One region of the Paraburkholderia sp. 22099 genome, then DNA from elsewhere that is predicted to be linked to it. Evidence: predicted binding sites of a transcription regulator. Region 1 holds the regulator's gene; the other holds the start of a gene.
The links. Region 1 encodes FNR, which switches genes on or off when oxygen is low (the NO sensors DNR and NnrR bind a similar motif). Its sites were predicted from a motif close to TTGATNNNNATCAA; they were not measured.
Positions count from the first base shown of each region.

Region 2: ACTJLC_RS10155 (universal stress protein) is a predicted target of FNR. The motif match lies at 4,942-4,955, and genes of this name have one in related genera.

Region 1 is NZ_JBQEPU010000028.1:66,934-75,241, forward strand. It holds gene ACTJLC_RS23950 (DUF3564 domain-containing protein) at 1-181, opposite strand, end outside; gene ACTJLC_RS23955 (cytochrome C) at 251-583, opposite strand; gene ACTJLC_RS23960 (DUF1488 domain-containing protein) at 826-1,101, shown strand; partial or broken gene ACTJLC_RS23965 (zinc-dependent alcohol dehydrogenase family protein) at 1,180-2,165, shown strand; gene fnr (fumarate/nitrate reduction transcriptional regulator Fnr) at 2,250-3,038, opposite strand; gene ACTJLC_RS23975 (response regulator) at 3,031-3,462, opposite strand; gene ACTJLC_RS23980 (response regulator transcription factor) at 3,722-4,369, opposite strand; gene ACTJLC_RS23985 (PAS domain-containing sensor histidine kinase) at 4,366-5,712, opposite strand; gene ACTJLC_RS23990 (universal stress protein) at 5,991-6,818, opposite strand; gene ACTJLC_RS23995 (universal stress protein) at 6,815-7,330, opposite strand; gene ACTJLC_RS24000 (universal stress protein) at 7,368-8,216, opposite strand.
Region 2 is NZ_JBQEPU010000008.1:83,834-92,141, reverse strand. It holds gene ACTJLC_RS10190 (SMP-30/gluconolactonase/LRE family protein) at 1-522, opposite strand, end outside; gene ACTJLC_RS10185 (dihydrodipicolinate synthase family protein) at 586-1,521, opposite strand; gene ACTJLC_RS10180 (hypothetical protein) at 1,768-2,010, shown strand; gene ACTJLC_RS10175 (helix-turn-helix transcriptional regulator) at 2,047-2,751, shown strand; gene ACTJLC_RS10170 (hypothetical protein) at 2,735-3,052, opposite strand; gene ACTJLC_RS10165 (acyl-homoserine-lactone synthase) at 3,206-3,799, shown strand; gene ACTJLC_RS10160 (FadR/GntR family transcriptional regulator) at 4,091-4,780, opposite strand; gene ACTJLC_RS10155 (universal stress protein) at 5,069-5,548, shown strand; gene ACTJLC_RS10150 (helix-turn-helix domain-containing protein) at 5,759-6,547, shown strand; gene ACTJLC_RS10145 (SUMF1/EgtB/PvdO family nonheme iron enzyme) at 6,678-7,982, shown strand; gene ACTJLC_RS10140 (TetR/AcrR family transcriptional regulator) at 8,049-8,308, opposite strand, start outside.

The sequences.
Region 1 (8,308 bases):
CGTCGCGCGGACCGCACATAAGGGTATTGCCGCCATCCACCTGCAGCGTGCCCCATTCGGGCAGATCGAGCCCGTGGTGGCCTTCGCGCGACCATTGCCGCGTGTCCTTGTCCAGCCAGAGGATTGCAAATGCCATTGGGTGGGTGCAGTCGAAGGCGTCGAGGTGGACAGTGAGGCGCATGAAAATTCTCCGAAACAGGCGGTCCGGTTCAGGCGGAGCAGACCGCGGAAGTCATGATTCAAAAGCGGGTCATTGACTCAACACCCACTGCACCAGCGTGTGCGCGTCCTCCGGGGACAGCGGGCCGCCGCGATCGGCCGGCAGCGGCATCGGCGTATCGCCCCAATGCGCCTTGCCGCCGAGCCGCAGTTTGTGTTCGAGCATGAACTGCGCATTCGGCACGTCGCGGTAGCGCTCGGCGATCTGCTGAAACGACGGCGCGAGGAACGGCGCATCGCGCGTGTGGCAAAACATGCAGTGATGCTGATCGACCAGCGCGGCCGGCTCCGGCGCGGCGTGCGCGGCGGCGGCCAGCACGAACCCGGCACATGCCACCAGACTGTTTCTGGACAGGACGTTCATGGCACGCGCTCCTTTGCGACGGGGATGAGTCCAGTGTAAGGGCGGTGATCCGGGTGCGATTGACCTCGGTCAACGAGGACGCAGGGCCTGAGTTTGACGAATCGCGCCAGGCTCCTATGCTGATGACAGGCGGGGCGACGCGACCCACGGACCGGGCCGCCTCGACGCGTGGTGCGCGATGCGCGGGTGGGCGGAGACGCCGCTTAAGCCTCGCATCCTGCGCAAGGAACCAGGTGGTGATGATGAAGATTCATTTTCCCGAGGAACGTCCGGAATATTGCGCGCGCGATCTCGTCGTCGCGTTTCCGGCCGAGGTGGATGGCGTGCGCGTGCAGTGCGCGATCACCGCGGAAGCGCTCGAGGATCATTTTGGCGCCGCGTCGCTGCGTGAGGACGATCTGATCGCCGCATTCGACTCGAACCGGCATCCGATCGAACACGCGGCAAGGCAACTGCTGAACGAAATCGGCGCCAAGCCGGTGCTCATGCACAGCGGGTATTTCCGCTTTTGCGACTGACTTCGCGTGAGGCGGCCGGGCGTGCGGCCTGTTTCAATGCGTTCGGATGCGCCGGCCGCCACCTTCGAGGAGACCCTGATGCGTGCGATGGTATTCGACGGCAGCGCGTCGTCGCTGCGTGAGCGGGATATGCCTGATCCGACGCCAGGCCCTGGGCAGATCCTGATCGATGTGCATACCTGCGGCGTGTGCCGCACCGATCTCCATCTGATCGACCATGAGTTGGAGCACCCGAAACAGCCCGTGATTCCGGGCCATGAAATCGTCGGCACGGTGGCCGAACTCGGCGCGGGCGTGACGGGCTTCGCCGTCGGCGACCGGGTGGGGGTGCCGTGGGTGGGCCGCACCTGCGGGCATTGCCGCTACTGCCTGTCGGCGCGGGAAAATCTCTGCGACGAGGCCGGCTTCACCGGTTATACGATCGACGGCGGTTACGCCGAGCGCACCGTCGCCGACAGCCGCTACTGCTTTCATCTGCCGGAGCACTACACGGATATCGAGGCGGCGCCGCTGCTGTGCGCCGGCCTGATCGGCTATCGCACCTTGAGCATGGCGGGCGACGCGCGGCGGATCGGCATCTACGTTTCGGCGCGGCGGCGCATATCGTCGCGCAGGTCGCGCGTCATCAGCAGCGCACGGTGTACGCGTTGACGCGTCCGGGCGACGATGCGGCCCGGCAACTCGCGCTGCGTCTCGGCGCGGCCTGGGCGGGCGGCAGCGATGAGACGCCGCCCGACGAACTGGATGCCGCGTTGCTGTTCGCGCCGGTCGGCGCGCTCGTTCCGCAAGCTCTGCAAGCGGTGGCGAAAGGCGGTGTGGTGGTGTGCGGCGGAATTCACATGAGCGACATTCCGTCGTTCCCGTACGCGTTCCTATGGGGCGAGCGGCGCGTGGTGTCGGTCGCCAATCTGACCCGCGACGACGGGCTCGCCTTCATGCGCATCGCGGACGAGACGCGCCTCGCGATCGAAACGACGACGTATCCGCTGACGGATGCCAACCGCGCGCTGAGCGACCTGCGTGACGGCAGACTGACGGGCGCGGCCGTGCTCAGCATTCGCTAGCGTGAGCGGTTCGGGCGCGGTCCGCGTCGCCCCGCGTTTTGCGGTGCGTTCGGGCGAGAACCGCACCGCGGATCAAACCCGGAATCACACCCGCACGAGGCCCGCGTGATCCACGATCCGGATATCCTTGCCGCGTATGTCGACCAGTCCGTCGCGCTGGAACTTGGAGAGCATCCGGCTCACCGTTTCGAGCTTGATGCCCAGGTAGCTGCCGATTTCCTCGCGTGTCATGCGCAGATGAAATTCCGCCGGCGAATACCCGCGCAGCCGCAGGCGGTCCGACATATTCAGCAGGAACGTCGCCACCCGCTGATCGGCGGACATGGTGCCGAGCAACAGCATCTGTGACGACTCGCGCACGATCTCGCCGCCCATCATCCGGTGCAGGTGCTGCTGGACGGCCTTGACCTCGCGGCACATGGCTTCGAGCAGATGGAACGGGATGATGCAGACCTTGCTGTCCTCGAGCGCCACGGCGTCGCAACTATGGTGGCCGGAGCACACTCCGTCCAGCCCCAGCGAGTCGCCGGCGAGATGAAAACCGGTCACCTGCTCGCGGCCGTCGCGATGCATGACGACCGTCTTGAACGAGCCGGCGCGCACCGCATAGATGCTCTGAAACGAATCGTTCGCGCGGTAGATGGTCTCGCCCTGCTTGATGGTCCGCGACGGGCAGATGAGCGATTCCATCCGTTGCAATTCCTCGGATGTCAGCCCTTGCGGCATGCAGATGGAGCGCATCGAGCAGGCCGTGCAACGTACCGCGTCGTTGCGCGGCGCCCGCGCGGTTGCCGGCTCGGCTGCGGGAGCGGGCGAGGCTTGCCGGGTCTTAAGCGAGGGCGACGTGACGGAATAGACGGCAACGTCAGACATGATGTGCTCCAGGTTGAGGAAGGGTGCGCGCGCGATGTTCGCCGGCGATCCGCTGGATCGCGTTGCGCGCTAGATTGAATTCGCTGGTCTTGTCGAAAAAGTAGTGAGCGCCGCTCGCGAGGCATGCGCGCCGGAACCAGGCGCCTGAACGGTTCGTCAGCACCATGACGATCACATGCGGCATGCGTTGGGCAAGCAAAGCGAGCAACTCCATGCCGGTGCCGCCGTTCAGATGCAGTTCCGTCACGACCAGATCGACCGCGCCGGCGGCGATGCCCGCGAATGCCGCGCCGGGCTCCTCGGCTTCGCCGACGATCTCGACGCCGTCGAGCGCGCCGAACAGCGCGGCGATACGGTGCCGCACCAATGCTGCATCGTCGACGAGAAAGACGCGCAGGGCGGGGTGGTCAGTGCTTGAGTTCATGGCTCGAAGTATCGGTCGCGCCGTATCTAAATGAAATCGGCGTCGAATGAACTTCGAGTAGGCGAGAGGGAGGCGCTGTAGGGCGTTTCCTACAGCGGGTGGAGTGGAGCGGGGATCGACGAGTGCGCTAAGTGGACGGAGTGCGCAATGGGCGCAATGGGCGCAATGGGCGGCTGGCGCGGCAGGTTAGAGCGGGAACGCGCGGCGGCGGGGTCCGTGCGCGTCGTGACCCGCAAGCCGATGCGAGCCGCGCGGGCGTTCAGATGTCGTCCTCGTCGCTGACCAGCTTGTGACGCATCGCATAGCGCACCAGCGCCGCATCGTGCGGCATCTGCATTTTCTCGAGGATGCGCGTCTTGTACGTGCTCACGGTCTTGGCGCTCACACACAGTTCGGCCGCGATCTCGGTGATCGTCTGACCGGTGGCGATGCGCTTCAATACGTCGAATTCCCGATCGGACAGACGCTGATGCGGCAGCAGATCGGTGGGTTCGTTCAGGCTCTGCGCGAACCGCTCGGCCATCGCGAGGCTCACGTAGACACCGCCCGCGGCGACCTTGGTCACGGCGGCCACCAGCTCGGCGCTCGCGCTTTCTTTCGTCAGATAACCGGACGCGCCGGCCTTGAACGCGCGCACCGCGTATTGCTGCTCGGCGTGCATGGTCAGCACGAGAATGCGCAGCGTCGGCTTTTCCTCCTTGATCTGCTTGATCAACTCGACGCCGTTGCGGCCGGGCATGGACAGATCGAGCACCAGCACGTCGGCGGCCCGCTCGCGGATCAGCGCGACGGTGCTCGGGCTGTCGTTCGCTTCGCCGACCACTTCGAAGCCGCTTGCGCCCTGCAGGATATGGCGCAGACCGTCGCGCACCAGCGCATGGTCGTCGGCGATCAGGACGCGGGTCATGTTTGCATCTCCTGCATTTGCACGGTTTCCGCCGGAATGGTGACGGTCAGCACGAAGCCTTCGCCTTGCGCGGTATGAATGTCGACCGCGCCGCCGAGCATGTGCGCGCGTTCGCGCACGCCGAGCAAGCCGAACGACTTGCCGGCCGGCTCGGCTGCCTGCTGCGCGCCCTGGCCGTTGTCGGCGATGCGCAGCACGAAGGTCTGTTCCGCCGCGCGCAGGCTCAGCGTGACCAGTGTGGCGTCGGCATGGCGCGCGACATTGGTGAGCGCTTCCTGCACGATGCGGAACAGCGCGGTGGCGCCCGCCGGCGTGAAGCGCGCGTCGCCGGTTTCGATGTCGCGCTCCACGTCGATGCCGTAGCGGTTGGTGAAGTCGTTCGCGAGCCATTCGATCGCGGGAATCAGCCCGAGGTCGTCGAGCATGACCGGCCGCAGATCGGCGGCGATGCGCCGCACCGAGGCCACCGTCATGTCGATCAGCCGGCGCATGCCTTGCAGTTGTTCACGCACCGGTGCGCTCGCCGACGCATCCAGCGCCTGTTCGACCGACGAGATGTCCATTTTCAGCGCGGTGAGTTGCTGGCCGAGATCGTCGTGCAGTTCGCGCGCGATGCGCGTTTTCTCGTCTTCGCGGATGTTCTGCAAATTGGCCGACAGTTCGCGCAGCTCCTCGCGCGCCTGCTGCTGCGCGCGCTCCGCCTTGACGCGTTCCGTGACGTCACGCAGCATCACCGTGTAAAGGCGCGTGTTGCCGTCGCGGATCTGCGAGATCGACGCCTCCAGCGGGAATTCCTCGCCGTTGGCGCGCGAGCCCGATAACAGCCGCTGCCTGCCCATCTGCCGGTCCGACACGCCTGTCTCGCCGAACTGCTCGACATGCCGCGAATGGGCCGCGCGAAACCGTTGCGGGATGAAGCGGTCGAGCGAGGAGCCGATCGCGTCCATGGCGGAACAGCCGAACACCTGTTCCGCCATCGGATTGAAGATGACGATGCGCTGCTGTTCGTCGATGGTGATGACCGCTTCCATCGAGGAGCGGATGATCGCCATCATGCGAGCCTCGTTCACGCCGGCGTGGCTGCTTCCGGGGCTTGCCTCGCTGTGTGCGGACGACCCGTCGCGACGCGCGCGCACGAGCAGGAACGCGCTCGTGGCCAGAAGCAGGGCGGCGGCGACGCAAATGAACAACACCGGGTCGAACCAGCGCCGCGCCGCCAGCATCGCGGCCAGCGTCACGACGAACGCGGCCGTGGCCGCGACCGCGGGCCGGGCCGCCAGCGAGCCCAGGCGCTCGCGTGGAACGGCACTGGGCGGCATGGGCGTCTTACCGCTAACGGGCATGTGCGCCTCTTTGGAATGACAACGGACAAGAATGGGGCGCACCGCCCGACGAGGTCGGTGCAGCGGTGCGCGCGGCAAACACGCTTGTTCCGGGTGATTCCGTGATTCATGTGGCCGCAGGCCGCGGAAACACCGCGCGGAAAGTGTGTGTTTGCGTTCATTGTCCGTGAAACGCCCGCTTCATGCCAGTGCCGGCCAGTGCCGGCCGGCGCAGGCCGGCGACCTGCCGGTTCCCCTGGTGCGGGCGCCGGCGCACCCGCTTCGTCTCGACGCGGCGCTCAATGCGACATCAGCACGGGCACGGTCATCGCCTGCAACACGTTGCGCGTGACGCCGCCGAGGAGCCGCTCCTGCACCCGCGCGTGACCGTACGCACCCATCACCAGCAGGTCGACATGGCGGTCGGTGAGCGCATCGAGCAGCATCGCGCCGGTGTCGACGCCCGGCGCTTTCAGCGTGGCCGTGAAGCTTGCCTCGATGCCGTGCCGCGCCAGCCAGGCGGCCACGTCGATGCAGGCCGGCTCGCCGTAGTGGGGATGGCGCTGAACTTCGATGATGGTGACGAAACTGGCGCGGCGAATGAGCGGCAGCGCATCGGTCGCGGCCCGCGCGCTTTCGCGGCCGCCGTCCCACGCGATCATCACGTTGTCCATGTGCGGCCGGACCGGGCCCGCATACGGCAGCACGATGGCCGGCCGGCCCGATTCCATGATCACGTCCTCGACGAAGTGGCGCGCGATAAAGGCGCTACTATCTTCGGGATCGTCCTGGCCGAGGATCAGCAGATCGGCGTGGCGTGCGTGCAGAATCGCCGCCGCGCCCGGCGGGCCCTCCGGCGCGCGCCATTCGACGCCGCGCCCGGCGCGATCCGCCGCGGCGAGGCAGGCCGCGTGCGCGCGCTTGCGGTTGTCGTTGCGTTGCGCCTCGCGGCCGGCGCTCCAGATGTCCTCTCCATGCAGGAAGAGCGGCCCGGCCGGGTCTTCGCAGACCAGATACAGACCGATCAGATGCGCGTCGTGGCGGGCGGCCAGCGCGAGTGCATAGTCGAGCCGGGCAGCGGCATGGGCGCTGTCGTCGAGATGCACCAGCAGCGTTTTGCAGTTCATGACGGCTCCTTGACCGATTCGCTCGCGGGCTGGGTGGCGTCAGCCGCGCTCGCGGCGGGCGATGCGCAATGCGCGGAGATCAGCAGCACCGGACGGTTGGCGATGCGCACAAAACGTTCGGCGACGCTGCCGAGCATCAGCCGCCGCACGCCGCGCCGGCCGTGCGTGCCCATCACCACGAGGTCGGCGTCGAACTCGTCCGCGGCGAGCCGGATGCGGTGCGCGATGTCGTCACCCGTCAGGTCGGTTTCGATCATGCGCGGCGAGCCTTTCACGCCCGCGCTGGCCATCCGCGCGGCGGCGTCGGCGAGCACGCGCCCGCTTTCCTCGACGAGCGCGTTGCGCACGTAGGACGGGTCATAGGCGGGCACGTCGTAGACCATCAACGGCACGTCGACCACATAGAGCGGCTGCAGTTGCGCGCCCGACTCGCGCGCCAGTTCGACGGCGGCCGCCAGCGCGCGCGCCGAGGTGTCGCTGCCGTCGACCGCGATCAGAATCCTGTTGTACATGGCGAACACTCCTGAACGGGAAAGCAATCTGCCGTACTCAATGCGACATCAGAACGGGCACCGTCATCGACTTGAGGATCGTGCGCGTGGCGCCGCCCATCATGAGTTCACGCCAGCGGGCATGGCCGTAGGCGCCCATCACCAAGAGATCGACGCCGCCGTCGGCGACCTGCGAGAGCAGCACCTCGCCGACCGAGCCGCCCGCTCCGGTTTCGACATCGGCGACCTCGACGTGCACGCCATGCCGCGCGAGCACCGTGGCGATGTCCGCGCCGGGAAGGCGGATGCGCTCGTCATCGTGCCGGCCCGCGTGCATCCCGTTCACGGTGAGGATCGTGGTGCTCGCCGCCGCGCGCATGAACGGCAGCGCGTCGTGCACGGCGCGCGTGGCTTCGCGGCTGCCGTCCCACGCGACCAGAACCCGGTTGCCCGTGGCTCTGTCATTGCCCGCATACGGCACCAGCAACACCGGCCGGCCGCTCGTCAGAATCAGGTTTTCCGGAAAGAAGTCGCCGACATACGACTCGGGATCGGCGGGGTTGTCCTGGCCGGCCACGATCAAGTCGGCGCAGCGGCCCGCGCGCGGAATCGCGAGACTCGCGGGCGCGTCGATGGCGATCCACTCGCCGGGCACCTCGGCGCGCCGGAGTTCGGCGTGAAAGAGGCGCTCTAGCGCCGCGCGCCGCTCGGTGCGCCGCGCTTCCTGCTCCCGGTAGTACTCCGCGGTTCCCGCCATCACATAGAGCGAACGCGGGTCCGGCGAGAACACGGCATAGGCGCCCGTCAGATGCGCGCCGAACTGTTTGGCGAGCCGCAGGGCGATTTCGAGCCGCGGATGCGCGCGCTCGCTGGTGTCCAGGTGAACAACGATGGTTTTGTAGTTCATGGCAGTCGCTCCGGAAAGAGACGGTGACGCACGGATCGTTGAGCTTGAGTCTAGGAACGATCGCGGCGGCCCCGTTGATGCAGATCAATGGC
Region 2 (8,308 bases), on a different contig from region 1:
GACTTCGCCGGATTGGCCGTCGATGCGATACACGCATGCCGGCAGTTCCGAGTCCTGCCGCTCGCCCTCGTAAAAGCTGTCGATGCCGAAGGTCGGATCGGTGAACCAGATCGAGCCGTCCGACTTCACGATGACGTCGTTCGGCGAATTGAAGCGCTTGCCGCGATAACGGTCGGCGAGCACGGTGATCGAGCCGTCGTATTCGGTGCGCGTGACGCGGCGCGTCAGATGCTCGCAACTGACGAGTCGGCCCTGGCGATCGCGCGTATGGCCGTTCGCATTGTTCGACGACTGGCGATAGGTCGTGACCGTGCCGCTGGGTTCGTCCCAGCGCAGGATGCGGTCGTTCGGAATGTCGCTCCACAGCAGATAGCGGCCGTCGCCGAACCAGACCGGCCCCTCGGACCAGCGCGTGCCTTGATACAGACACTCGACGGAAGCGGAGGCAAGGATCAGCGACTTGAAGCGCGGATCGAGCACGCGGACGGAGGGATCGGGATAGCGTCGGCTGTTGTCGGTCATGCTGGTGCTTTCTGGTTTCGGGTTGATGGTGTGGTAGGCATGGGCGGGCGTGGCGAGGCGCCGTCATGCATCGGCTTGTGCGAACCGCCGTTCCAACGCAAGCAGTTCCCGCGCGGCGTGCTCGATCTTCGCATGATGTTCGGGCGGCGTCGAACTGAGCAGCGGCAAAATCGGCCCCATGTCGGTGATCTTCGAGAACGTGACCGCGTCGTGCAGCACGCGGATCAACGAGATGTCGTCGCGCAAGGTTTCGAGCGGCAGGAAGGCATCGTGGAGACGCTGCGCCGTGTCCCGATCGCCGGACTTGACGGCGTGCAGCAACGCCGTGACCATGCGCGGCGCGATGCATCCCGAACCCGTGGTCCATGCGGCGAGACCGAACTCGCGCACGTGCACGAGCGCCGGCCGCTCACCCATGCCGGACACCACTTTGGTGGCCGGCACCTGTTGCAGCAGGCGGCGCAGATAAGGATCGTTCGCCGGATCGGCGCGCACGATCGCGTATTTCACGGCCAGCAGCGTGCCACGGTCGACCAGGCGCGCCAGCGTGTCGACCTCGACGTAGTCTTCGCTCTTGATGTACAGCGTGAGCGGAATGCCCGCCGTGTCGACGATGCGCGTCAGCCCCGCCTCGACGCCCTCGGACGTCGTGAAACCGCCGAGCGGCAGCACCATCGCCGTCCGATAGCGGCTTTGCGCAAGGATGCGCGCCTGGTCCAGCATTTTTCCGTAGTCGGGACCGATTGCCGGGATCACGCGCGTGCCCGGGCTCGCGGCGTCGGCGAGCAGATCGAGCAAGTCGCGGTATTCGCTGACGGCGACGTGATAAAGATTCGCGTTGCCGCCATATAGCAAGGTGCGCACGCTGCCGGCTTCGATGTGGCGAATCAGCGCCAGGTTTGCGGCGGGATCGAGCGCGTAGTCGGCGCGGCGCGCCAGCGGCGGCACGGCCATGACCGAAGCGGCGAATTCACTGTCGAGTATGGGAGATTCGTTCATGGCGCCTCAAACCCGGTGGGCAGGTAGGGGCATTGAAGTTAGCATTGGGCCCGCAAATTTGTCAAACAACTTGCAGGAATCTGAGAATGGTCAGCGAGAAAGCCGGAAACGCGTCGTTATATGACAATGAGCGGCCAAGCACACGGAGCCCCGCAAACCGGCAACGAAATCCGATATGTCGAGTGGGCAGGTATCGCCCGATTATGAAGAGGGTTATTAGCCTGAATTAGCTAATAATGCAGGCCGATGAAAAAACAGACCGGTTGCCGCGAAGAGTTTCACCACTTTTATCGGCTGGGATTCCTCGTGGCGTTCAGGGAATTTCGCATGGGCTGCGTTTCATTCGCTCCCTGGCCGCCCCTCGCAACGCCTTTATGCACATTAGATGTCGGCTTTGCGAAGTTATTTTTAGTGTTAGATTGTGAATACAAAACAGCCGGACGGAATACCGTACCGCAATTAAACCGCAACGAGACGTTGCGAGCCTGAGAGAGTTGAAAATTGCCGTTACACTTTATCGAGCAGATGGCGCCGCTGCAGAACGCCGTCGACGAAGCGGAATGGTTCAGCGCGATTGTCGGCCTTGCCGAAACATGGGGTTTCGACAGGCTTTTGATCGCGATGCTGCCGCGCCCGACCATGCGCCTGGAAGACGCCTACGTGCGCAGCACCTATGCGCCGGCATGGCGCCGCGCCTATGACGATCAGGGACTGGCTCACATCGACCCGACCGTCAGCCATTGCGCGACACGCGCCACGCCATTGATCTGGTCGCCGGACATTTTTACTACCGCCGAGCAGCAGTCAATGTACGAGGAAGCCCGCGGGCATGGCCTGCGCGCCGGGGTGACGTTGCCGATTCACGGACCCAACCAGCAAGCCGGCATGATGTGCTTCGTCAACGACAGCAACCCGACCGACGCCTTCTGGCGTCATATCGACGTTGCGTTGCCGAACCTGGTGTTATTGCGCGATCTGGTGATCGACACCGCCCAGCGCCATTTGAATACCCACACTCAGACCTTATTGCCCAAACTCACGCCGCGTGAACGTGAATGTCTGAAATGGACCGCGCGCGGTAAATCCACATGGGAAATCTCCCACATCCTGAACTGTTCGGAAGCCGTGGTGAACTTCCATATGAAAAACATCAGGACGAAATTCGGTGTGAATTCGCGCCGCGCGGCGGCCGTGATTGCGGCGCAGCTCGGGCTTATTGACCCGGGTTGAACAATGCGGCCGCGTCGCGGCTATACAGCACCCGTTCGGCCCGGCCGAGATCCGCGTCGGACACGGTTTTCGTGAAGTACAGACCCAGCAGGATCGAGACCGGCGCCGGAATCTCAGCGCCCGATTCGAACCGGCTGCCGCGCGACTGCGTCACGCCGAAGCGCGCCCAGAAACGGCGCTGGCTCTCTTTTTTCTTTTTGCGGTAAGCAATGATCAAAACGCGGTCCACGGCCGAGGGAGCCTGCGCGGGGCGCGTTTGAATATCGGTTTGCGGTTTCCAGTGATTTTCGAGGAGTTCCATTGTCGTGTCCCGTCGGTTATGTGCAGATGCTGTCTCGAATTCTGCGTTATCCGATAAGCATGCACACCTATCCAGGTAGGTAGGTAGCGCAAAGATTCAGAATGCATAAGTTTTCCTGCGTATTGGGTACCCCAACACGTTCAGGAGAACGTCATGCAAACAGCAATCCGGATTGGAATGCGGCAGGAATTCGACAACGCCGACATCAACGAAATGTACCGTCTACGAGCCCGCGTTTTTCACGGGCGTCTGGGATGGGACATCCCCACCATCGCGGGCATGGAAATAGACGGCTACGACGCACTCGGGCCGCATTACATGCTGATTCAAGGCGAGGACCGGCAGGTGCGCGGCTGTTGGCGCCTGATGCCCACCGAAGGCCCCAACATGCTCAAGGACACGTTCCCGCAATTGCTGCACGGCGCGGAGGCGCCGGTCGGCAGGCACATCTGGGAACTGAGCCGCTTCGCGATCGAAACCAGCGGCGAGGAGCAGTCGTTCGGCTTTGCCGATGTGACCATGCAGGCGATTCACGAGCTCGTCACGTTCGCGGACCGCATGGGCATCACGCGCTACGTCACGGTGACGACGACGCCGATCGAACGGCTGCTGCGCAAGACCGGCATCGAGATCAGCCGGCTCGGCGCGCCGTTGCAGATCGGTGTGGAGCGGGCCGTGGCGCTGGACATCGCGGTGAGTCCGAAAACCCGTACCGCGCTGTTCGGGCCGATCGCCGCCGCTGCTTAGTGGCTGCTTAGTGGCTGCTTGGTGGCTGCTTGGTGGCTGCTTGGTGGCTGCTTGGTGGCTGCTTGGTGGCTGCTTGGTGGCTGCTTGGTGGCTGCTTGGTGGCCGCTTGGTGGCCGCTTGGTGGCCGCTTGGTGGCCGCTTGGTGGCCGCTTGGTCGTGCCCGCTTGGTGGCAACCAAGCGGGCAAATCGCACGCCCCGGGCCGGGAACTGGACGGCCCGATGGTGCGGCGACGCAGTGCCGCTCCATGCTCCGCCCGAAACACTGCGGTGAAGCACGCGATCGTCCCAGCCTAGGAGCCGAACATCCGCTCCAGCGCATTCTCGAGATGCGCCCGCATCGCCCTTCCGGCCGCGGGCGCGTCCTTACGGCGAATCGCATCGAGCACCGCCATATGCTCGGCCTGCACGAGCCGTTGGCGCTCCACCGTTTTCACGAGCGACAGATTGCGCGACAGGTTCATGCTGAACACGATTTGCTCTTCGATAAACGACATGACCGTGATGAAAAACGGATTCTTCGATGCGCGCGCCACCGCCAGGTGGAACATGAAGTCGTCCTTTGCGCCGATACCCCGTGTTTCGATGATGCGCTCCAGTTGCTCCCACGCGTGCTGGATCGCGGCGATGTCGTCGGCGTCGGCCTTGAGCGCCGCCTGCTCCGCCGCGCCCGCTTCCGTCACGATACGAAACTCATAGCAGCGGCGGATGTCGGACAGCGTTTCGAGCGGCGCGAAACGGCGCACATCCGGATCGGGCCGCCGCGCGACCGTGGTGCCCGAACCATGCCGCGTCATGATGATGCCGTCCGCCCGCAAGCGCGCCAGGGCTTCGCGCACGGTCGGCCGCGACGTCGCAAAGCGTTCGGCCAACGCATGCTCGGTGGGCAGCCGTTCGCCTTCCTTGTATTCGCCTTCGAGAATGCGATTGAGGATGTCGCCGTAGATTTTGTCGGGCAAGCCCGTCGTTTTGCGCTCGTTCATCAGCGGGGCTGAAGCAGCTTGTCTGAGTAGGTTTCGATTGTAAGGCAAATCATGTTTCGCCCTAGCCGGCGATATGCGTCATGGATTGCGATGATGGCCGCCAGTGCTTGCTGCACGGCGCTCTCGCGTCAGGCAGCGGCGGCGTCGAATTTGACAAGTGTTTGATTTACATCCGGCCGCATGGCCGTTTTTCAGCGATCATTAAAGCTCGAAGCGGTCACGCACCGTCAAGCCGCCCGGTCCGCCAAGCGGCTGTGGCAATCCGAATCCTTCTGACACGGAGTCGATATGTACCAACGCATCCTTGTAGCGGTCGATGGCAGCCAGACCTCGCGCCGTGCGTTCGAAGCAGCGCTCGCGCTCGCCAAATCCTCGGGTGCGGTTTTGCAGCCGTTGTATGTGGTCGAGAACACGCCGTTGTACTTCGAAGCGCCGGGCTACGACCCTTCGGTTCTGCGCAATCGTCTCATCGACGAAGGCAAGGAACTCGGCGCGGAGTTCGCCAGGTTCATGGCCGCGCAAGGCGTGAAGGGCGAACTCGTGGTAACCGAAGCGTCGTCGCTCGACGACGTTTCCGCGGTCGTGCTGAAGGCGGCCGCCGATTTCAACGCCGATCTGCTGGTGATGGGCACGCACGGCAGGCGCGGTTTCCAGCGTCTGATTCTCGGCAGCGTGGCCGAGCGTTGCGTACGGCAAGCGAGCTTGCCCGTGCTGCTGATCCCATCCGCCGCGGCCAAGGAAAGCAAGGACACCGGCTCGGCGTCGTGACGCGCTTCGCGGCGCATCACGAGTGCGGCGGCGCTGCGTCGACGGCTAGAGCCGCGAGCTCCGCCTTCTCACGACGCGCGGCAATTCGCGACGCCAAACAGCGTGACGTCGCGCAAGCGACCTGACCGTGCGAACGCGTCGTTTTGCCGCTAAGCGGCGCGCATGGCCGGTGGGACAATCCGTTGTCATCCCGATCAATGGCTGCCGAACATGCTGACTCCCACCGTTGCTGCTCGCTCCACCGGCAGTGCCGAACCCGCCGCGCAATCGCCGCTGCGCGGCCGCCACATCGCGCCGCCGAGGGCGACCGCGCGCACCGCCACGCGCTGTTCGAGCTGTGCGATGCGGCAGCTCTGCATGCCTCAAGGTTTGTCGTCCGCCGAACTGTCGAAGCTCGAAACGCTGATCTGCGCCGCGCGCTCCGTGCGGCGCGGCGAAGCGCTGTATCGCAGCGGCGACCGCTTCGACAACATTTACGCCGTGCGCTCCGGCTCGATGAAAACCGTCATGGCGCATCGTGACGGCCGCGATCAGGTGACCGGCCTGCGCATCGCGGGCGAGGCGCTCGGTCTCGACGGCATCAGCGACGACGTGCATGCATGCAGCGCGCTCGCGCTCGAAGACAGCACCGTTTGCATCGTCCCGTACGACGCCCTCAAATCGTTGTGCCGCGAAAGCGGCCCGATGCAGGAGCGTTTGCATAAGCTGCTCGGCGAGCAGATCGTGCGCGAGGCCGCGCAGATGATGGTGCTCGGCTCGCTGTCGGCGGACGAACGTGTCGCCGCGTTCCTGCTCGACGTTTCCGAGCGCAATGCGCAGCGGGGCTATTCATCGGCGGAATTCAACTTGCGCATGACGCGCGAGGACATGGGCAGCTACCTCGGCATGACGCTCGAAACCGTGAGCCGCACCCTGTCAAGATTTCAAAAGCGTGGCCTGATCGACACGCAAGGCAAGCGCATCCGCATCGTCGATTTCGAAGGATTGAGGCAGGTCTGAGCCGCGAGCCGGGGACTGGCTCGCGCCGCCGGACCCCCGTCCACATGCTTTTTCAGCGCGCTTTCGCCTTGGCATGGCTGCTGCGACCGGGTACAGTCTTAGTCCGTCCCCCGCAAGGAGACCCGGCGAAATGAATCGCGACCCCGCCCCGCACCATCCGCTCGTCCAGCGTCTGATCGACGCGCGTCAAGTCACCGACGCATTGCTTTCCATCGTCAAACCCGAGTTTCTGTACGAACGGCCGATCCGTGAGCGCCACCGGATCGTGTTTTACATCGGCCATCTGGAAGCGTTCGATCGCAATCTGTTCGATCAGCGTTTGTGCGATCTGCCGGCGTTCGACCCGCGGCTCGATCAGCTCTTTGCTTTCGGCATCGACCCCGTCGACGGCGGTTTTCCGACCGATCAGCCAGGCGACTGGCCGTCGCTCGACACGGTGCGCGCATATGGTTCGCGCGCGCGCGAACAGATCGACCGCGAGCTCGATGCGCTGACCGACTCGGCGCGTGTCGGCCGCGGCGGCACGCAAGCCGACGCGTCGGAGCAGTTGCTGAATGTCGCGATCGAGCATCGGTTGATGCATGCCGAAACGCTTGCGTACATGCTGCATCAGCTACCGCTCGAACAGAAGGTCACGGACTTGCGCGAGCCGGTACGCACACGTGGCGAACGCGGCGGCGAATTGTCTTCGATGGTCGGCGTGCCGGCCGGCGCCGCGCTGCTCGGCATGCCGCGCGACGGCGGCCGCTTCGGCTGGGACAACGAGTTCGGCGAAATGCGCGTCGACGTGCCCGCCTTCGAGATCGATCGCTACATGGTGACGAACGGCGCGTTTCGCGAGTTCATCGAGGCAGGCGGCTATCGCGAGCGCGAATGGTGGTCGGATAACGATTGGGCGTGGAGGCAAGCCGAGCAGATCGAGCACCCCGCCTGCTGGTCGCGGCCCGACGGAGATCAAGGCGCATGGATGCTGCGCACGATGTTCGATGAAGTGCCGCTGCCGCTCGACTGGCCCGTCTACGTGAGCCACGCCGAAGCGAGCGCCTACGCACGCTGGACCGGCAAGGCGCTGCCCACGGAGGCGCAATGGCAACGCGCGGCGCAGGGTGCGCCGCATGCCGCGTCGGGCAATTTCGATTTTCGCAGTTGGGACCCGCAGCCGGTCGATGCGTATCCGGATAACGTCAGCGCGTTCGGTGTCGAAGGTCAATTCGGGAATGGCTGGGAATGGACGTCGACGCTGTTCGACGCACTGCCGGGGTTTGAAGCGTTTCCGTTTTATCCCGGCTATTCGGCCAACTTTTTCGACGGGCAGCACTACGTGATCAAGGGCGGGTCGTCGCGCACCGCGCGGTGCATGTTGCGACCGGCGTTCCGCAACTGGTTTCAGCCGCATTATCAGCATGTGTATGCGGGGTTCCGGTGCGTGAGGTGATGACTCATCAAGCGGAAGTTGGAAACAAACTCCGGCTTCCGCTTTAACGAAACTTATTCTTGCAGATCAGCGCACCCGCGGCGCCGCGGCCAACAGGCTGCGCAGGAACACCATGATCATGTGTCCAATGGGCGCCTCGGCCAGCATCGACCGCTGCAGCGCGAGGCCTTGTGAGAGACCCATGAAGGCCGCCGCCAATACGGTCGGCGATTCGGGCGGCACTTTTTCCAGCCTGGCGAAAATCTGCCCGATGCAATAGGCAAGGCCATCACGATGCGCGTCCAGCAGCGCCTGTGAGGCCGTTGCAAAAACGGGGTTGCGGCGTC